3 regions of the Terribacillus sp. AE2B 122 genome follow, and region 2 is predicted to be linked to each of the others. Evidence: predicted binding sites of a transcription regulator. Region 2 holds the regulator's gene; each other region holds the start of a gene.
What was found. Region 2 encodes Rex, which represses fermentation and respiration genes when NADH is low (regulators of the CRP and FNR family bind a similar motif). Its sites were predicted from a motif close to TTGTGAAATATTTCACAA; they were not measured.
Positions count from the first base shown of each region.

Region 1: the regulator Rex is predicted to act here: its motif matches at 3,628-3,645, upstream of qoxA (cytochrome aa3 quinol oxidase subunit II).
Region 3: the regulator Rex is predicted to act here: its motif matches at 3,663-3,680, upstream of AE2B122_RS13560 (cytochrome ubiquinol oxidase subunit I).

Region 1 covers NZ_LR700948.1:6,485-13,863, forward strand. The annotation lists gene AE2B122_RS15380 (nitric oxide synthase oxygenase) at 1-132, opposite strand, end outside; gene AE2B122_RS15385 (methyl-accepting chemotaxis protein) at 272-1,336, shown strand; gene AE2B122_RS15390 (MFS transporter) at 1,570-2,754, shown strand; gene AE2B122_RS15395 (GNAT family N-acetyltransferase) at 2,816-3,376, shown strand; gene qoxA (cytochrome aa3 quinol oxidase subunit II) at 3,739-4,764, shown strand; gene qoxB (cytochrome aa3 quinol oxidase subunit I) at 4,785-6,734, shown strand; gene qoxC (cytochrome aa3 quinol oxidase subunit III) at 6,751-7,362, shown strand; gene qoxD (cytochrome aa3 quinol oxidase subunit IV) at 7,364-7,379, shown strand, end outside.
Region 2 covers NZ_LR700949.1:3,182-10,560, reverse strand. The annotation lists gene AE2B122_RS16290 (MDR family MFS transporter) at 1-327, opposite strand, end outside; gene AE2B122_RS16285 (universal stress protein) at 370-792, opposite strand; gene AE2B122_RS16280 (hypothetical protein) at 968-1,354, shown strand; gene fetB (iron export ABC transporter permease subunit FetB) at 1,429-2,175, opposite strand; gene AE2B122_RS16270 (phosphate ABC transporter ATP-binding protein) at 2,172-2,897, opposite strand; gene AE2B122_RS16265 (redox-sensing transcriptional repressor Rex) at 3,034-3,660, opposite strand; gene AE2B122_RS16260 (ABC-F family ATP-binding cassette domain-containing protein) at 4,111-6,066, shown strand; gene tsaD (tRNA (adenosine(37)-N6)-threonylcarbamoyltransferase complex transferase subunit TsaD) at 6,261-7,268, opposite strand; gene rimI (ribosomal protein S18-alanine N-acetyltransferase) at 7,265-7,379, opposite strand, start outside.
Region 3 covers NZ_LR700946.1:230,937-238,315, forward strand. The annotation lists gene cydD (thiol reductant ABC exporter subunit CydD) at 1-1,220, opposite strand, end outside; gene cydB (cytochrome d ubiquinol oxidase subunit II) at 1,220-2,236, opposite strand; gene AE2B122_RS13560 (cytochrome ubiquinol oxidase subunit I) at 2,223-3,623, opposite strand; gene AE2B122_RS13565 (hypothetical protein) at 3,855-4,388, opposite strand; gene AE2B122_RS13570 (GNAT family N-acetyltransferase) at 4,412-4,882, opposite strand; gene AE2B122_RS13575 (DUF4177 domain-containing protein) at 4,894-5,076, opposite strand; gene AE2B122_RS13580 (GNAT family N-acetyltransferase) at 5,126-5,542, opposite strand; gene AE2B122_RS13585 (S9 family peptidase) at 5,520-6,317, opposite strand; gene AE2B122_RS13590 (GAF domain-containing protein) at 6,609-7,379, opposite strand, start outside.

The DNA.
Region 1 (7,379 bases), on a different contig from region 2:
GATATATGTAGAGGTTTGAGTTATCTCATTTCCGATGTGTGACAGGCGCTGATGTATGTCTATATCTGTTTTCCCGAGCTCTCGATAGCTTTCTTGAATAAACTCTGTTGCTTCTTGTAATAGTCCTTTCATACGCAGCTACCTCCTTTTGTCAGCTTGTAGTATAGCATGTGTGAAGTTAAAAGACGTTATAAGGAAGAAAATGTAGAAAAAGGTTCATGAATGTCATATAGTAGCCGATAAAAAGTAAAGAGGGGAAAGGAGAATAATAATGAAAAAAAGCCAGGTCTTTAGTTTATTGAGTACCGGATATCTTTATGCGGGTTTGCTGTTTCTGCAAAATGAAAGGGTTTTCTTGCTGGATTGGAGGATTAATCTTTTTATTGGGCTTGTTTTGGTAGGGGGAAGTCTTACATATGTTCTGCTATATAAGAAGGAAGCAGTTGAGCCGACGGCTGAGCAACTAGTTGAAATTCCTATTTCTCAGGAGGCAGCAGTGACTGTCGAGCCTGAAGTTGAACCAGAAAGAGAGTCGGCGTTGATTAAGCTGGAACAGACAGGTGAAGCGCTGAATCAAATTGTAACCGCTTTAGAGGAAGTGACTATCGGCTCAGAGAATCAATCCCAAGCGTCGTCTGAGTTAGCTGCAACAATGCAGAAGTTCGCTGAGAATGTCATGATGGTTGCTCTAAAAGGAGAAGATGCGAAGCAGGTTGCTGTCGCAATGGATGCATTGACCAAAGAAGGTGCATCTCATATGAATGATTCCGTCAGCCATATGGAGACGATAACGAGCAAAATTACATTTTCTTATGAGAAAGTCAGAGGCCTAAATGGAAAGACAGATCAAATCAGTACATTGCTGAAGACAATTAAAGATATCGCCGAACAGACGAACCTGCTTGCACTGAATGCTGCTATCGAGGCAGCTCGGGCAGGGGACCAGGGGCGCGGGTTCGCAGTGGTGGCAGATGAAGTACGCAAGCTTTCTGATCAAGTTCGTGTTGCTGTAACGGATATAACAGGTGTTTTCCAAGCTATCCAGACAGAATCAAAGGAAGCTGTCGAAGCTCTTGGTGCAGGTCAAGAGGCAGTTGTTGCTGGATCAGATAAAATCTCTACTACACAAAACACGTTTGAACAGCTGCATGCAGAGATTACCATAACCAGTAATCAAATCGAGGCGATTGCTGTAGCTATGTATGAAGTTCTCGATAACACTCGCGGTGTAACGGACAGTATCAATAGCATTGTTTCTGTCGCGGAACAGAATGCAGCGAGTATGCAAGAAGTGACTGCCATTACACAGGATATTCAGCAAAACTTCAAGAATTAATTATAAAGCGGCCAGCAGGTCGCTTTTTCTTATACCAAACTTGAATATCCTTCTAGTATTAAATGCTATTTAACTTTGAAGATTTACCCCTCTTCCACACAATTAAAACCTGTTAAATTGTTTGGATGCGCTTCCTATAATTTTTTTATTAATCGACCTGGTTATGGTTTGAATAGATGGCTTTTCTGTTGTATCGTTAGCGGATGTTATGTCAGATAAAAGGAGGAGTTACCATGTCTCTAGCAGGCAGACAATTTAAACCAACGACAGTGATTGCAGTCTTGATGATCTGTGCTTTTTCCATTGGAACGACGGAATATGTCGTCACTGGCGTACTTACTCATATCGCGTCAGATCTCGGTGTGACGATTGCATCCGCGGGTCTTGTTGTCAGCATGTATGCACTTGGAGTGGCGATATTCGGTCCGCTTATGACAACGTTATCTGTCAAATTGCCGAGGAAGCCGATGCTGCTTCTGTTTATGCTGCTCTTCATCATCAGTAATATTATTAGTGCGACAGCACCAAGTTTTACAGTGCTGCTTGTTTCACGCGTCGCTTCCGCGTTCATGCATGGTCCTTTTTTTGCGCTCGCTTTTGTCATGGCAAGTGATCTCGTGGAACCACGCAAACGGGTACAGGCAATTGCAGCCGTCAATGGGGGGCTCACAATTGCCATTATGATTGGCGTTCCGTTTGGAGCCTATCTAGGCTCACTGATTGAATGGCGTCTCGTATTTTGGCTGATTGCAGTTCTTGGAGTGATAGGCCTAATTGGGCTGTTTATTTTTGCACCGAATACAAAGCCGGCAGAAACACCGCGTATCAAGCAGGAGCTTAGTGTATTCAAACATAAGCAGGTGCTTTTGACGATAGCTATTATCATCTTTGGCTACTCAGGTGTATTCACTGCATACACCTTCATTGAACCGCTGCTGCGCTCAGTTACGGGCTTTGGAGGCGTCGGTATCATGATTAGTCTCTTCTTCTTCGGATTGGGGAGTGTAATTGGTAACTTTTCAACGCCGCGATTAGCTGCGGGCAATGTGACTAAAACACTCATCTATGTATTTGCAACGCTGACTGTAATTCTTTTATTGTTCCCGTTGGCAACACCATATGCTATTACTGCTGTCTTCATTATAGGACTGTTCGGTGCAGGTGCATTCGGTACAACACCACTATTGCAGTCGAAAATAGTTATGGCAGCAAAAGAAGGCCCGACAATCGCGGCAGCAGCGAGTGTTTCAGCGTTTAATCTGGCGAATGCTGGTGGTGCTTATATAGGCGGACTTGTACTGGATGCAAATCTGGGCTATACATGGCTTTCTGTTATCGGAGCCGGTATTTCTATCATTGGGATTATATTATCCGCTATATCTTATAGAGAAGAGAAGAAGCACCCAGAAGTGGCTTGATTTGTATTGCAAGCCCCAATATCTTCCTTCATACTAGAATAAAATTCTAGGAGGGGAAGAGATGAATCCGATATTGAGAGATTTCAAGACTACTATTGAAACGGAGCGCCTTATTATCAGGCAGCCCAAAATAGGCGATGGAAAAGCAGTAAATGATGCAATCAAAGCTTCCATGCCAGAATTGAAGCACTGGATGCCATTTGCACAGGAATTGCCCACTCCGGAAGATTCAGAAGAAAATATCCGGCAGTCGGTTGCGAATTGGATCAAACGGACCAACCTGCGCATGCTGATTTTCCGTAGGGATACTGGAGAGTTCATTGCATCCAGCGGTTTCCACGCAATAGATTGGGATGTTCCGAAAGTCGAAATCGGATATTGGATGGATACTCGCCATACCGGCCAGGGATTCATGACGGAAGCTGTCGAGGCACAGACGGAGTATGCTTTTACTGAGCTTGGTGTCAGGCGGGTTCAGATACTTTGCGACGAGGAAAACAGTGCAAGCCGGGCTGTTCCCGAACGGCTCGGCTACAAGCTGGAAGGAATTCATTATTCTGACAGCCTTCATGTAGATGGAAAGACCGTTCGTAACACGGTGTATTACAGTAAGACCAGATAATGGGTGGTAAACCATAAGATATTGTAGTTTTACATAAAACGTTCAAATTTTGTTCACTACTTATTCTTATTCTCTCTTTTTGACGGTGTTAGAATGAAAAATGAACTGTTTACTTACCAGGCAAGTCTGGTCTTTTTGGCTGCTTTGTATTACACTAGTTTCTGGATTGTTGTCAGACACTGTCTATTAGACAGTGGGATAGTGTGTTTCTAGCTGAGATTTTTCACTCCTGCGGGAAATGTGAAGCCTCATTGTGAAATACTTATCAAAACCCTATTATAGCGGATATGGTTGTTTTCCTATGCAGAGGGATAACAAGCGTTTTCGTGAATTCAGGTAAAGAAAGGAAGGGAAGCAGGCGCATGCTTAAAAAATTGAAACCCTTAAGTCTTCTATTGTTCCTTGCCCTGCCGCTAATGCTCGCCGGCTGTTCTACACCGGAAGTGCTTGATCCGAAAGGACCAGTGGCAAGTCAGCAGAGTGACCTTATTATTCTATCAATCATCTTTATGCTTACAATCGTTGCGGTTGTATTCGTACTTTTGACGATTATCCTTGTCAAGTACAGAGAAAGAAAGGATCACGACAAGTACAGCCCTGAACTACACGGCAGCATGCTGCTTGAGACAATCTGGACGATCATCCCGATTATCATCGTAGTCATTTTGGCTGTTCCAACTGTCAGAACGATCTATTCATTGGAGGAAGCGCCTCAGCCGAAAACGGCAGAAGCAGCGAATGAAGATCCTCTAGTAGTACATGCAACATCCATCAACTGGAAATGGGTATTTACTTATCCAGATGAAGACATCGAAACAGTGAACTATCTGCACATTCCGATTCACCGTCCGGTGGAATTCAAATTGACATCTGCTGATTCCATGGCTGCTCTATGGATACCAAGCCTAGGCGGTCAGAAATATAACATGGCAGGCATGCAGACAACTCTTTATCTGCAAGCAGACCACGTTGGCACGTACGATGGACGAAACGCTAACTTCACAGGTGAAGGCTTCAATGAACAACGATTCAAAGTCTACGCTGATGAAGAAGCTGATTACCAACAGTGGGTGGAAGACGTACAAAACTCCGCTCCAGAACTGACACAATACGAGTATGACAATCTTCTGATTCCTGGTGTTTATGACGACGGAACAGCTGAATTCAATGGTACGCACTTGCAATGGATCGACCATTCAAAAAATGCAGACTACACATTGGAAGCATGGGATCGCCTAGGCTATGAGCCGAAGAATCCACATGCGAAAGACAAATCTCAAAATCTCTTGCCTGAAGACGAAATTCCGTACTATCAGCAAGACAATACTGTAGACAACTCGGATGAAGACATGGACTCTGAAGAACATGCACATGCGGGTCATGAGTAACAGAGAGAGGGGGAAGAGTTTTGGACTTAAAATGGAATGAGTTTATCATTACCGGCGATCCATTGATTCTGGGCGCACAGATCAGCATCTTGCTCGGTGGAATCGCCGTTGTAGCTGCCCTTACTTACTTTAAAAAATGGAGCTGGCTATGGAAAGAATGGCTGACTTCTGTTGACCATAAGAAACTGGGTATCATGTATATCCTTAGTGCTCTTTTAATGCTTTTCCGCGGCGGTATCGATGGTTTGATGATCCGTACGCAGCTTGCGAAGCCAGGTATGGAATTCTTGGATCCGCAGCACTATAACGAGGTATTCTCGACACACGGTGTTATCATGATTCTTTTCATGGCGATGCCATTCTTAATCGGTTTGATCAACTATATTGTACCGTTGCAAATCGGTGCACGTGACGTTGCATTCCCGTATTTGAACAACTTGAGCTTCTGGACATTCTTTGTCGGTATGGCTCTATTCAACATCTCCTTCATCATCGGTGGTTCACCTGATGCCGGTTGGACTGGTTATACGCCGCTTGCGACGAATGAGTTTAGCCCAGGCCCTGGTCAGAACTATTACTTGCTAGCAATTCAGATTGCTGGTATCGGTACATTGATGACAGGTATCAACTTCTTCGTTACCATCCTTAAGATGCGTACGAAAGGTATGACACTAATGAAAATGTCCATGTTCACATGGACATCATTGATCACAATGCTGATCATCATCTTTGCATTCCCAGTGCTTACAGTTGCACTTGCTATGCAGACATTTGACCGTTTATTCGGTTCCGTACTCTTCACCTTGCAAGGTGATGGTAACCCGATGCTTTGGGTCAACCTATTCTGGGTATGGGGTCACCCTGAAGTATATATCGTTATTCTTCCTGCGTTCGGGATCTTCTCTGAGATCATCTCGACATTTGCAAGAAAACAGCTATTCGCTTACAAAGCGATGGTTGTGTCCATTGTGACGATTTCTGTATTGAGCTTCCTTGTATGGGTTCACCACTTCTTCACAATGGGTAATAGCGCTGAAGCAAATAGTTTCTTCTCTATTACAACAATGGCTATCTCGATCCCGACCGGGGTTAAGATATTCAACTGGTTATTCACGATGTATCGAGGCCGTATTACCTTTACGACTCCGATGCTATGGTCCCTTGCCTTCATCCCGAACTTCGTTATCGGTGGGGTAACAGGGGTAATGCTTGCGATGGCAGCAGCTGACTATCAGTATCACAATACGTACTTCCTAGTATCTCACTTCCACTATGTGCTGATCTCGGGTACTGTATTTGCTTGTTTCGCAGGTTTGATTTACTGGTATCCGAAAATGTTCGGACATAAATTGAACGAAAAAATCGGTAAATGGGCATTCTGGATTTTCGTTATCGGCTTCAACGTATGTTTCTTCCCGCAGTATTTCCTAGGGTTGGACGGTATGCCAAGACGTATTTCCACTTATTTGCCAGAAGATGGTTGGACAGGATTGAACATGATCTCCACAATCGGTGCGTTCATGATGGGTCTTGCATTCCTTATCTTCGTATATAACATTTACTATAGCTGGAGATATTCACCAAGAGAGAAAACTGGTGACGCATGGGGTCTTGGACGTAACTTGGAATGGGCGACAACATCGTCTATCCCACCGCATTACAACTTCGCTGTCCTTCCTGAAGTGACAGGTCTTGATCCTTACTGGGATATGAAGGAAAAAGGTCTTGATCAACAGAAGAACACGGATTATAAACCGATTCACATGCCTAGCAACTCTTCTACACCGGCAATCATGTCTGCATTGATGGGTATGGCTGCATTCGGGCTTGTATTCCAATGGTACTGGGTTGGAATCGTAGGTGCTGTCGGTATCTTCATCACAATGATTGTACGTTCATTCGATTACAATGATGGTTACTATGTCAGCGTGGAAGAAATAAAAGAAACAGAAGCGAAAGCGAATAAATAAAGGAGGTTGTGAAGAAATGGCACATGATCACAATGTGAACCCCAACGCTCCATTGGAATACCAATCAGAAGCCGGCCGATTGAACATCACCGGTTTCTGGACCTTCCTTGGTGCAGAGATCGCTTTGTTCTCGACACTATTCGCGTCTTATTTCGCGTTACAATCACGTGTAGGCGACGGACCAACATCGATCGAGATGTTCGAAGCTGGCCTAGTCATGATTATGACAATGCTGCTTCTTACAAGTAGCTTCACTTGCGGACTCGCGATTCACGAAATGCGTGCGAACAATGTAAAAGGCGTTATTGGCTGGATGATCATTACACTCATCCTAGGTGCAGGATTCATCGGATATGAGCTATATGAATTCGTACATTATGTACATGAAGGTGTTACACTAGGAACTAGTGCACACTGGTCTATGTTCTTTATCTTGCTTGGTACGCACGGTTTACACGTATCAATCGGTATTGGCTGGATCATTCTTCTTTTGATCCAACTTGCAAGAAGAGGACTTACACCAAAAACGGCTTCAAAAGTCTTTATCTCTAGTCTCTATTGGCACTTCTTAGATGTTGTGTGGATCTTTATCTTCACATGCGTTTACTTGATGGGGATGGTGAATTAATATGAGTCAACAAACGA
Region 2 (7,379 bases):
TTGAATAAAGCGTGCCGTGATGACAAATGGCAGACTGCCGGAAAAGATACCAAAAATGGACCCTGCAAGAAATATCACAAGGCCTAGCAGATAGATACTCTTTTTCCCGAACCGATCGCCAAGGTAGCCGGTGACAGGCATCGTCATACCCATTGCAACCATGAATATGGTCAGTATCCAGCCAACACTGACAGCATTGGCATCGAATGTGGAAATCAATGATGGCAGTGCCGGATTCAGCATACTATTGTTCAAAATAACAGTGAATGTCCCAAAAAGGACAGCAACAACAACCAACCATTTGGATTCTAGTTTACTCACATGCATACTCCCAACTGTTTTTGCGTTTCACACCAGTTGGTAACCTTCCTATTTTACGACCAACACTGGGCAATTCGCTCTTTTGATCACTTCCGTACTTACACTTCCAACCACAAGCTTCTGTAATCCATTCAAACCTCTTGTTCCGATCACAACCAAGTCGAACGTATCATTATTTGCTTTATTGGCAATCGTTTTACCGGCATCGCCACGTTCGATGGTACGTGTATAAGGAATATTCGCATTTTGCAGTTCCGCTTCGTTTGGCTGGATACGAAGTTCTCCGTCCCGGTTCCTATTATCCGGCTTTACTTGCTGCAGAACAATCTCGCTATTACTTACATCTTGGATAACATGGGTAACTTCCAGCTGTACAGGATGTGTGCTCGCCTGACAAATTTTGATTACTTCTTCTGTCGCTCGAATTGAGTTCTCTGAACCGTCGACAGCCAATAAGATTTTCTCATACATACTAGCGCCTCCTATAACCATGATAGTACGCATTTCCCTTAAAATAGCGCTAACAAACGAGAAGTCGAAAATGCTTCGATACCCGAAACTTTTCTGTATGAAATTAACAATAACATTAAATATCCTTTTGGAAAAGTGTGAGATGATGGAAAAAAGAATTTAGGGGGGAGAAAGGTTGCTGTCTAAAACTATTAGTTTCCTTATTATCTTTCTTCTAATTATTGGAGTTATTGTTTGGATTCTTGCTGCTTTCGAGCCTTTTCAGAAAGAGGCTTTTATTGAAGAAAAGATAGAACGTATTGAAGTGTACGATGCGGAGTCAACTGACCCATCAAAAACAATAACAGATCAGGTGCAAATAAAAGAAATAATGGAATGTATCAATGAATGCAAGCGTGAGGAAATGCACGAAACAGCTTCTTATGCAGCAATTGATGCCACACTTATTATGTATAGCAAAAATGATGACTACGAAGTCGGAGTTTATCAGGGCGATGGCAATGTCAGCTTCGTATATGATGCTACTATTATTGATAGTGAACTTGAACCGTTCCCTATGTAATACAAGAAAAAAGCCGTCCCTTTTAATTGGCGGCTTTTCAATGCTGCATAGATTTCTTTAAATGAGACTGTATTCTAATCAATAACTTGCATCCGCTCATTAAATTTCGTCGGATAAGATAAAAAGCCAAGCATAGTACTTGTAACAATAGCAGTTGTCAGCAGCAGGAAGAGAATCAGGAGCTGGAACATGACGGCCTGGAGCGGATCTGCTCCAGCAATGATCTGACCGCTCATCATACCTGGCAGCTGGACTAGTCCGATTGTCTTCTGGCTTTCTATTGTCGGAATAGTACTTGCCTTAATGGATGCCAGCAACGAGTGTTGAATTGCTTGCTTTGGTGTGCCACCTAAAGAAAGGATAAGCTCAGTCTCCTCTCTTCTGGATGACACTTCTGAAGTGAATCGGTTTAAAAACAAAATACCTAGCACCATAGAGTTTCCTATCACCATTCCGCTTAATGGGATGATGTATTGTGCAGTTGCCGGTGTAATATGAAGCCCTAACAAAATCCCTTGTGTCAGTACTTCAATTACAACGAAGGTAAGCACTAGCTTCCATGTGATGCCTCTTATCGATGCTCCTTTTTTCCTTGCGTTTTGTACTGCTGCACCAATCATGAGCGCAACCATCAGGAATATATAAAGGATATTTTCGGAGTCAAAGATAAACTGCAGCACATAGCCAACTGCAAACAGCTGAATGATGGAACGGACTGTGGCAATGAGCGTATCTTTTTCGAGCCCAAGCTGTAATGTCTTAGATAAGAAAAGTGGAATAAGGACGAATATCAAGGTGAGTATTAAAGCAAGTGCGCTCATTTTCCCTCCTCCATGACAAAGTGTTTGACATCATCATTTTCTGGATGATCCAGCATTTCAATCGGTCCCGCTTCGGCAATACGGCCGTCTATCATGACCCAGACTTCTTCTGCGACTGACTTTGCCTGTTCCAGATTATGCGTTATCCATATGACAGTCGTTCCAGTCTCTCTATTGATCCATTCAATCAGTTTCTCTATGTCCTGCCTGGAAACTCGATCCAAGGAAGATGTGATTTCATCCAGCAGCAAAATCTCTGGCTCATTCAGCAGTGTTCGAGCAATGGAAACCTTCTGCTTCTGGCCTCCCGATAAATCCCTGCTGTTTCGATCCAATATGTCTGGATCGAGCCCTACTAACTGTATCATCCGTTGTGCCTCGTCATCTGTCAACTCCTTTCCATCAAGCTGTAAAGGCAATGCCAAATTGTCCCGAACGCTTCCTTCCAGCATAGTTGCCTGCTGGAGAACGATACCGACATGACGGCGCAAGCTCACAGGATCAAACGTTAAGATTTCCTTCCCGTTGATCAGTATATTTCCGCCTGAGGGTGAAAGCAATCCATTACATAATCGAAAAAGTGTCGTCTTTCCTGCGCCTGACGGACCGATTATTGCTGTGATCTTCCCCTTCGTGAATCTGCCTGTTATACCGCAGATGATTTTGTTCTCCTCTGTTTCATACACCACTTCCTGTAACGTGATGGCGGCTTGCTGTATCATATTTTCACTTCCCTTCCGCTTCTTATATCCTAGTATCCTTGCTTAGTCGTGATTTAACCGCGATTAACGTGATAAGTAAAATGATTTGGATAATCGTATGTAAGAAAAAAACACCTCTGCATGAGAGGTGCTTGAATCAATAATGCTTCAAAAAATAAACTAATGACTGCAATTCGATAGCCAAATCGATATGATGCACACGGATATTGCTCGGTACTGCGATTCGCGCTGGTGTAAAGTTCAGGATTCCAGCAATACCACACTCGACAAGGCGGTCAGTGATTGCTTGGGCAGCTTGCGCTGGCACCGTCAGGATCGCTGCACTTACGTTGCCGATATATTCTTCCAAATCATCAATATGGTATACAGGGACACCGCCGATATTATGATCCACTTTTCCTGGATCCGTATCGAATGCCATTTCTATTTTTGTATTGTTATTCTTCGTAAAGTTATAATTCAAGAATGCTGTTCCAAGATTACCGACCCCGATAAGCGCCACTCTTGTGATCTCATCTTGATCTAGTGTCTTCCGGAAGAAGTTCAGCAAATACTCTACATTATAACCATAGCCTTTCTTGCCAAGTGCTCCGAAATAGGAAAAGTCACGGCGGATTGTAGCTGAGTCAACTTTAACCGATTCACTGAGTTCTTTAGATGAGACTCTTGTTTTACCCTGCAGATGCAGACTGTTGAGAAATCGATAATAAAGTGGCAGCCGCTTTGCCGTAGCTTTTGGTATTTTATTTTGATCCATATACATGCTCATTTATCCTCCTAAAGCCTACAGCTTCCAGAAGCGAACTTCGTGCAGCCATGCAGCTGATCAAAAGGCCTATCGGACTAGAACGATACCGTTCTGTTACCTCTTGTCGTATATGACCAGCACTATCCCTAAAGAATGGAATAATGGCTGCAGACAGGTTCCTTTCTGGCATCTATAAGGAGTTGCAGATGCTGCCTGCGGCTTCGTCCTTGAATTATTACGAAATGATACTTTCACAAAGTACGATTATAGTTAACAACTTATTCTAACAGATTTAAGAAGGAAAGTCTTGTACAGATTCACAAAGAAAGATGATGAGAGTCACCTTGTCTCCATTTTAACAAAATCATTTCTGATGTCCATCCGCATGAAAGCTAAAAGTGCTGAAATTCGGCGCTTGCTACTGTTTTGTCACATAGGATACACTGATAGTATGAGGTGAACAGAATGATTTTATTGCAAGCGAACAATATAACGAAACTATTTGGCGCAGACGTCATTTTATCAAATATAAAACTGGAAGTACAAACACAGGACCGATTAGCCATCGTAGGACGAAACGGTGCCGGAAAATCGACCTTGCTGAAGATCCTTGCAGGAGAATTAAGCTATGACGAAGGAAATGTATTCCTAGCAAAGGATGCCACACTTGGGTACCTGGAGCAGCATACAGGCTTAGAGTCGGAAAAAAGCATCCTGGAAGAAATGAAGACTGTCTTCGCTGATCTTATTCAGCAAGAGGAAGAGCTGCGCCGTCTCGAAGCAAGGATGGGAGACCCTGATCTTATTTCAGACGAGACAGCCTACCAGCAGCTTCTAACCAATTATGATACAAAACAACAAGCCTTCCGTTTAAACGGAGGCTATCAATATGAAGCAGATATCCGTTCCGTGCTGAATGGCCTCCGTTTCGGAGACAAAGACTTGTCTACTCCGATAGGTTCATTAAGCGGCGGGCAAAAAACGCGTCTTGCCCTAGGAAAACTCCTTCTCCAGAAACCGGACGTATTAATACTGGATGAGCCGACGAACCATTTGGACATTTCAACCTTGGACTGGCTGGAAGGTTACTTGAGCAGTTATCAAGGGGCTGTCGTAGTTGTATCGCATGACCGTTACTTCCTCGACAAAACTGTTAATACCGTAATTGAGATAGCGCACAATCACTCTGTTCGTTACAAAGGAAATTACAGTAACTATCTCGAACAGAAAGCTGCCAATTTCGAACGCGAGCTGAAGCAATACGAGAAACAGCAGTCTGAAATCAAAAAGATGGAAGAATTCGTTCAAAAGAACATCGCACGTGCCACAACGACGAAACGCGCACAAAGCAGACGTAAACAGTTGGAGAAGATGGAACGAATCGACCGGCCGCTCCATGACGCATCATCTGCAAAGCTCACATTTGATATCGATCGTCGAAGCGGAAATGATGTATTGAAGGTAAAAGACTTGGCTTATCAATATCCAGAGAGTACCTCCCCTGTCTTTGAGCACGTTACCTTCCATATGAATCGTCAAGACCGTATCGCTCTCACCGGGCCGAACGGAACGGGTAAGACGACATTGCTCAAGACCATTATCGGAAAGCTGCCTGCTAAATCCGGTCAGGTAGAGGTAGGCACAGGCGTCAGTATAGGCTATTACGACCAGGAGCAGACGGAATTGCATTCATCGAAGAGTGTCCTTGCTGAGCTATGGGATGAGTATCCGCTTATGGATGAGAAGAATATCCGCACCATTCTTGGTAACTTCCTGTTCACTGGCGATGATGTCCTCAAAGTAGTCAACACACTGAGTGGTGGCGAAAAGGCCCGCCTTGCTCTGGCGAAGCTAATGATGCAGAAATCGAATCTCTTGATCATGGATGAACCGACCAACCACCTTGATTTAGACAGCAAGGAAGTATTGGAAGGTGCATTGGCCGACTACCCAGGTACTATACTCTTTGTCTCCCATGACCGTTACTTCATGAATAAAGTTTCCACACAAGTACTGGAAATGGCGGACAAGCAGATTTTATCCTACTTAGGCAACTATGATTATTTTATAGAAAAGAAACAAGAGAAGCAGGAGATTGCTGCCTTGGAAGCTATGGCAGAAGAAACGAAGCAGAGAACTGTTATGTCGGAGAACAAATCCTCTTATCATCAAGATAAGGCAATAAAGCGGGAAATTCGGAAACGGGAACGACGCATTTCAGAGCTAGAAGAAAAGATAGTTGAACTGGAGACAGAGATTGAAACAAATGAGACTTTGCTTACCGATCCGACAATTTTCCAAGATTATCAGAAAGCCCAGGAAATCACTGAAAAGAATGAAGAGCTGCAGACAACACTGCTAGAAGTAATGGAAGAATGGGAAATACTTAGCGAAGAACAGGAAAGTTATACACAGGACTAAATGCGTTTTCATCGTTGATTTAATGGGATATACACAAGGTTATGCACATTATCCACAGAATCCACAGCGCTTTCGCACAGTTTTATCCACTTCTATACCTGGTACTAATAGTGGGTTTTAATAAGTTATGCACAATCCAGAATATAGGCTGTGAATAAAAAAGCATCGTTTTCATAAAGAAAACGATGCTTTTTTTATAACGGCATAGATGCCCTAGCATTCATAGATAAATCCGCGAATTTTTCTTGCTGATAAAGGATGGATGCCGCAGCACCAATCATGGCTGCGTTATCCGTGCATAGAGCAAGCGGCGGGATAAGCAGATCAGCTTGCTTGTCTGCAAACACTTCTTCCAAAGAAGCGCGCAGCCCCCTGTTGGCAGCAACACCACCCGCAACAATGACTTGCTTTGCGCCGAATGCTTCGGCCGCTCGGATTGTTTTCCCTACAAGCACATCTACTACACTGGCTTGGAAGCTTGCCGCTACATCTGCAGGTGCAAATGTTTCTCCCTTTTGCTTGGCATTATGCAGTGTGTTGATGACCGCAGATTTCAAACCGGAAAAGCTAAAATCATAGCTCTCTGGTTCTAGCCATGCACGAGGGAAATCAATGGATTGCTCGCCTTCTGCTGCTAGCTTATCAATGCGGGGACCTCCCGGATAAGGCAGCTGCAATGTCCTGGCTACCTTGTCATAAGCCTCACCTGCTGCATCGTCACGTGTCTCTCCAATTACTTCAAAGCTGCCATGTTCTTTCATAAGAACAAGCTCTGTATGACCGCCAGAAACGACCAATGCAAGTAGCGGGAACTTGAACTCCTGCTCTAGTCGGTTGGCATAGATATGTCCCGCTATATGGTGGACACCAATCAGCGGTTTGCCAATGGAGAACGCCAGCGCTTTGGCTGCATTCACACCAACAAGCAATGCTCCGATAAGACCGGGCCCCTGTGTCACAGCAATCGCGTCCAGCTCTTCTTTCTGAATTCCAGCTTGCTGGATCGCTTCTTCAATGACGAGCGTAATTTGTTCCACATGATGCCTGGATGCTATTTCCGGCACTACACCGCCAAAACGCTTATGGCTCTCAATTTGGGACGCAACAATATTGGATCTGATGATCCTGCCTCCCTCAATGACGGCTGCGGCTGTTTCATCACAGCTTGTTTCTATTGCTAAAATAAGTTCTGATGTTTTCATAAATTCACCCACATTACAATCGCGTCTTCCTGATTGTCTGTATAATAGTTTTTCCGGATACCGCCCGGTACTAAACCAAATTTCCGGTATAAATGCTGTGCCGGTACATTA
Region 3 (7,379 bases), on a different contig from region 2:
GCTGTCTGTTTCTGCCATGCTTCAGCTGAGAAATCTAGAGGCTTCCCGTCCAGCTCCATTTCACCAGAAACAGGATCGATAAAGCCACTGAGTAAATCAATGAAAGTTGATTTGCCGGCACCACTTGCTCCAATCAAACCGACCTTCTGATTCCCTTTGATACTTAGCTTTATCTCTGACAAAGCAGGACGGTCATTGTCGTACGTAACCGTCACATCGTTTAAGACAAGCTCACTGACTTCTCTCCAAATCCCTGCTTGATTTCCTTTATGCTTCTCTTCTGCCAGCTTGATAACTGCAATCATCTGATCACCTGCATCCTTACCATCCAATGTAGCATGATAATCATTCCCTACCTCACGAATCGGAAGGAAGTACTCTGGTGCAAGCAGCAGGATCATCAATGCTGGCTCCAGCAAAAGTGTCCCATCAATCAATCTGAGACCAAGCGTAACAGCAACGAAAGCAATTGCAAGCTGTGTGAATAAGTCCAGCGCAAATGAGGAAAGAAACGCGATTCGCAATGTACCTAACGTAGATTTACGATACTGTCCGCTTACCTTTTCAATCGTCTCGCCATGCTCCTTGCTGCGACCTAGGAATTTTAATGTTTCCAATCCTCTTAACGAATCAACAAAGTGATTGGAAAGCATACGGTATGCCTTCCACTGACTGTCCATTTTCTTCTGTGCAGCTAACCCAAGCAAAATCATAAATGCAACCAAAATAGGAATGGTAACCAATAAAATGACAGCCGAGATATCATCGTGCAGCCAGATATAAACTAGTACAAGCCATGGCGTAATCATATTGGAAACAAGCTTTGGCAGGAACAGCTCCAGATAGTCCCGCAGCTTACCTGCTCCCTCCAGCAAGAAGGTAACCAGATTCCCGGTTCCTTCCTGTCTAGTGTAGCGTGGTCCCAGCTTGAATACACTTTCCAAAAATGCTTTCCGCATATCCTCAACAGTTGCTTCTGCGAATCGAAAACATATTTTTTTAATGATAAGCTGCAAAAGCTGCCTAGCAAGAAAGGCTGCTATAAAGCAGCCTATAAGTGGTATTTGGGAAGGGAAGCTTTCCCCATGGAATAGGTGCGTGATGGCTTCCGCCAGCCATTTCGCTTGAAAGATAATGGCCACAGCTTGCAGCAGCGTTAATGCGGATAGCCCTAGCAGCACCGTTTTTATTCCTTTATAAGCCATTAAATTTCTGCCCATTAGTATTCCATATGCTCCTTATGATCTACACGTTTACGGAAAACGTAGTAGCTCCAGATTTGATAGCCTAATACGAATGGCAGTAACGCCAAACTGATATAGGTCATTACTTTTAAAGAATAATCTCCTGATGATGCCGACTGTACAGTTAAGCTGTATGCTTCACTGATGGAACTGATCATTACCCGTGGGAATAGACCAATAAATACGGAAGCAATCAGCAGAATCATCATTAAACCAGACATCAGGAATGCCCAGCCATCACGTTTACGTGTGATGAAGTAGCCAGATGCGATATAAACAAGAATACCGACCATGAATAGATACTCTAAAATATTGCCATGTACACTGAACATATCAGTTTTAAAGAATGTCATTCCAAGGAATGACACCAATAATATTGCGTTAATCGGCAGCAAATTTTTCGCTGCACGACGGCATCGCTCCCGCAATGTGTCCATCAAGCGTAGTGTTCCGAAGATAAGACCATGCCATACGCAGAGCATTGTCAATGTCACTCCGCCAAGAACTGTATAGACATTGATAACATCGGATATACCAGCATGCATGTGCATATTCTCGTCAATTGGTACACCTTGGATTAAGGCAGTGAACATGATACCGAACACGAGTGGCGGAATAATACTGCCGAAGAGTATCACCCAATCCCAAGTCTTGCGCCATGTCGGATGCTCTGCTTTACCGCGGAACTCGAATGCTACCCCGCGGCCGATCAGCCCGAACAAAATGAAAGCAAAGCAAAGATAAAAACCGCTCAGCATCGACGCATACCAGTTAGGGAAGGCTGCGAACATCGCACCAATAGCTGTAATCAGCCATACCTCATTCGCATCCCAATATGGACCGATGGAATTGATGAACGCGCGTCTTTCCAAATCATCTTTAGCTACAAATTTACTTGCAATCCCTACGCCGAAATCGAAGCCTTCCAGGAAGAAGAAGCCAACGAACAAAACTGCGACGAGGATGAACCAGAATTCATTAAGAGAAAGCATGTTGACCCTCCTTCGTGAATGGATCTGCGATTGGTTCTGTTTCTTCGATATCATGCTCTGGTCCTTTTTTGATTTCACGGACGAACAAAGTAATCATAACCGCGAACAGAATCAAATACAGAGCCGAGAACGTGATAAGGGAGAAAAGAACTTCTCCTGCTGTTACACCGGCACTGACCGCATCCTCTGTTTTCATATAACCGAATACAACCCAAGGCTGACGACCGATTTCAGTCATAATCCAACCGGCAGAGTTGCCGATGAACGGGAAGCTGATAGCAACAATCATGATGCGCAAATACCATTTGCTAGTAACAAGTTTTTTACGTGCATAAAGGTAAGCACCCCAGATAGATAAAGCAAGAACTGCTCCGCCTAAAACCGTCATGACACGGAAACTCCAGAATGTTGTCTTAACCGGCGGGATGTAATTACCAGGACCATATAGCTCTGTATAACGTTCCTGCAACGAATTCATCCCTTCTACTGAACCGCTGAACTCACCGTAAGATAAGAAACTTAGTACATAAGGGATTTTAAGCTCACCCGAATTTTCTTTCGCTTCTGTATCGATATTGGCAAATACTGTCCAAGGTGCAGGATCGGCACTGTCTTCCCACAGACCTTCACTTGCAGCCATTTTCATTGGCTGTGTTTCAACAAGATATAATGCCTGCTCATGACCAGATAATGCAATACCAATACCACTGATCAAAGCGACAACAATAGCTACCTTAAATGAACCTTTATAGAACGCCACATGTTTCTTGCGTAAAAGCGCAATAGCACTAATACCTACGATGAATAATGCACCAGTCGCAAACGATCCGAAGACTGTATGAGGGAATTCGACCCAGAGCTGACCATTAGTCATGATTGCTAAGAAGTCATTCATTTCAAGTCTGCCATTTTGTAATACTTCTCCGACCGGATGCTGCATGAATGAGTTCGCAGACAGAATGAAGAATGCGGAGAAAATCGTACCTAGAGACACAAGCCAAATACATAATGCATGTACCCATTTCGGTAAGCGATCCCAACCGAAAATCCACAAACCAAGGAAAGTGGACTCCAAAAAGAATGCTAGCAGCGCTTCAATAGCAAGCGGTGCACCGAAAACGTCCCCTACAAAACGGGAGTATTCCGACCAGTTCATCCCGAATTGGAATTCCTGTAATATACCGGTGACAACACCGACTGCGAAGTTAATCAGGAATATATGTCCCCAGAACTTCGCCATTTTTTTATATTTATCATCTTTTTTGACCACATACATCGTTTCCATGATTGCAATGATAAATGCCAACCCTATACTTAACGGAACGAATAGGAAGTGGAACAATGTCGTTGATGCAAATTGGATACGCGAAAGCTCTACAACATCCATTTTGCCGCCTTCTTTCTTTTCATGATTTTATCGGAAACTTTGTGAAAATAGTCACAATGTCCTGTTACATTTAGTATACTCCTGCTTTCCTATTTAAGTTTGTGAAATATTGAACAATTTGTGGCGTAATCGTAACAGCTTTGTTAACAAACAAAAAAATCCCTTAAGAAAGGGATTTTCAAGTAGTTAATATGAAATTATTTTGACATTGAGTTGAGCATTGCTTCTTATTTATGCTAATAACACACGTAACGCGTCAGATGCACCTTCTGGTAGTTCAAGTTCGAACGCTTGCTGCAAATAATGCCGATCTTTCAGTCCGCAGCTGCGGAAATAATGTTCCATTATAGAGCGCTTATCTTCTTTTCCGGGTAACAGCCAATACATGATATACCACGCCTCCATACTAGCCAGCGGCAATGCACCTGCTCTTGTTTGTTCCCTGACGGCAGAGAAGGGCATCTCAAAAACACTATTAGCATAGGAAACTGCAAAACCAGTCATCAAATCCACTTGCACCCCATCTGACATAGTGAAGGTTGTACACGACTTTGTTTTGAATCGGCCCTGTGCCAGCTTGTCCTCGGATTTAACTGCTCTGTTTTGAAGTACTTCCTTTGCTATGGCAAACTGCCAAGGCTCTACTAGTATATCGACATCGTTTGGACTAACAGACAGCCCTTTTAAATACAGCAGCAGCGAACCCCCTACTGCATATTCAATCTCATTTGCTTCCAGCAACATCACAATTGGTTTGAAATGCAACAGTTCGCCTTCCCTCCATTACATTATAAATCCTTGATATACCAAACATCACAAGCGTAATGTTCCGTTTCACTCAAAGGCTTGTCCAAAAGATGAAATCCTTGCTTTATATAAAAACGATTTGCAGCAGTCATATTGCTCAGCGTCTCCAAGTAACATCGACTATAATGCTGCTTAGCAAAAGCAAGAGCTGTCAGCAGTAACGCGTGGGCTACACCTGTTCCGCGCATATTCTCAGCTGCATACATCTTCTGCAGCTCACAAACTTCTGGATGTCCCTCGACAGGTCCAATTCCGCAGCCCGCAACAATCGTACCTTCCTGTTCTACAACCCAATACTTTGAACCAGGCTGCTGATACAAAGAATAGAAACGGCCAAGATCTGGATCACTCCAGGCTGTTCCAGGCTTATCAGCACCAAATTCCTTCAAGCATGTTCGAATGAGCTGCTCGACTGGTTGATTGTCTTTTTCTTCTATTTCTCTAATTTGCATACTTCCACCTCTTACGCTTCTCTCTCGAAAATCAGCTCAATACTGAGAGCCATCCCGTCATGACCTGGTATCGGGTTCATACTATGTAAACGCCAGCCGTTTCTTGCATATTCCTGCACAACTTTCCGATAGTCTGTCTTCATTTTGCCGGAAAAAGCCTTCATCTCAATCGTTTCAAATGCGTATGTCATCATACTTTATTGCCCCTTTTACATTCCAACGTTAATCAACTTTAAAAGGTTTCTACAACTTCTTAACCAAATAATATTGAGTATGCCCGGCTGGATGATCCTCTACTTTTCCGAATACTGTATACCCATGCTTCTGATAAAAAGCAGGTGCCTGGAAGCTGAAGCTGTCCAATTTAATAAGCCTTGCATTGTTTTGTCTGGCATAATTTTCAGCCTCGGCTAACAGCTTCTCCCCAAACCCAACTTTTCGCTTTGATTCTTCTACCCAAAGAAAATCAATATGCAGATGCTGCCAAAAAAGCGTGCAGGTGATACCGCCAATAATATTGCCTGTGTCATCGCGAACCGTGAATGCTGTGGATTCCTTTTTGGCTCCTCTTTCTTCTGGCAATTGTTCCATATTATACGCAATTACTTTCTCTCGGATATATTCCCTTGCTTCTTCATTACTCTCCTGTCGTATCTTCATCTTCGTTTCCGCCTTTCAGGAAAAACCGCTCGGTTTCGTCAAATAAGATACCCCTATCTTCAAGGTTCGCCCAGCCATGATCTGCTCCAGCCACTGTTACAAGCTCCGCAGATTCTGGATAAATCTCCATATATTTCTCAGCATACGCAATAGGGGCGATATCATCTGCATCACCATGGATAATCTTTACTAACCCTTGGTAACTTTTAGCTGTCTCATAAATGTCCAATGTCTTTACATCTTCTATTAAAGCTGGTCCAAGTTTTCTTCCGCGAATGTCCATAAACCCTTGTTTTCTGATGATATCTACGGGCTTCCCCTGTATGGTGCCTTGTTTCGTAATTTCATCCACAATGACAGCAGCCGGTGACCATAAGCAAAGCGTCTTGATCAGCTCCGGATACTTACCCGCAGCCATACTGGCTACGACACTTCCAAGACTCATCCCAAGTAAATGGAATTGATCTGGATCGACCTCAGATTGCTGGCGGCAAAAATGAATGAGCGCTATCGCTTCTTCTATTTCCCTCGTCACCGTCAAGTTAAAGAAATCCCCTTCGCTCTCCCCACAGCCACTGAAATCAAAGCGGAACACGGCAAAACCGGCCGCCACCAGTCGATCCCCCATGTGCACAAAGCTGTCCTGGTTCCCCATCCGGTTGGAAGCGAATCCATGTAGCATGAGTATTGCCGGAAACGGTCCCTTGCCTTCGGGAATATGTACAGAACCTTGCAGCAGTGTACCCTTATGTTTATAAACGAGCGATTTCTTCATTTTAAGTTCCTCCTTATTTTACCATTCCCAAGATGATTGTGTAGAAAATACCAGGGATACAGAAATACAATAACGCTGCTAAATTTCCTTGTTCCTGCATGCACCCGATAGTGTATGCTGGCAGGGATAGGATCGAGGTATTCAGATAAAAAATGAATCACAGCGAAAAGACAAACAAACACGAAACTTGTTAACAGCACGATACTTCTTCCTCTCTATCAGATGATAACCCATTACCACTCCGGACCAAACCTAAACAAAAAAAAACCAGACAGTTATTTCTGTCTGGTTTTAAAAGCTATCATCTCGCTTCTCTAATTTTAATCCGATCTTATTCAATGCACGCTCTAAATTGGCCTCTATTATTATGTCTTTTAATTCCATCTGCAACGATAAAGCTTTTAATGCTAAATCCGGATGGAATCCGGTCAGAATTGGTTTTACACCAATAAGCTTCAATAAAGTAGCTATCTTTAATAACGAATTGCTTACAACATGATCAATCTGAGAGATACCCGATAAGTCGATGACAAGGTAATCCAAATTCAACTCCTGGCTCTTTTGCAAAGATAGCTGAATGATTTTTTCAGCTCTGTCCTCATGTATGAACCCAATGATCGGAAGCACCGCAACCCCAGCAGTAATCGGAACGAATGGTGCCGATAGATTTTGTATCTGTTTGTTGGCGTTCTCAAGCTCTAGCACAAACGTCAAAAGTGATGCCATCGTTTCGAATAAACGAATATGCTCTTCCGTAAACGGAAATGATTTCGAATCAAGTCCGCAAATAGTTCCGTAATTCTCTCCGTTCTCAAAATAGATCGGAATCCCGATAAAGCTACCGCCCCCGAGGTTATTTGCTACTTCAAGTGATTGAGATAGTTCGCTCTTCGCTAAGTCTGGGATAATTAGTATTTCTCTCCCATGATCGACACTAAGCTTGCATAATGTCTCATTAAAGGGAAGCTTTTCTCCTTCCTGGAGGAGATTTTCTTTTTGATTCACAACTTTAATGATTTTATTATGAACGTTGTCATTTTTAGCGATAAATAATGTATTAAT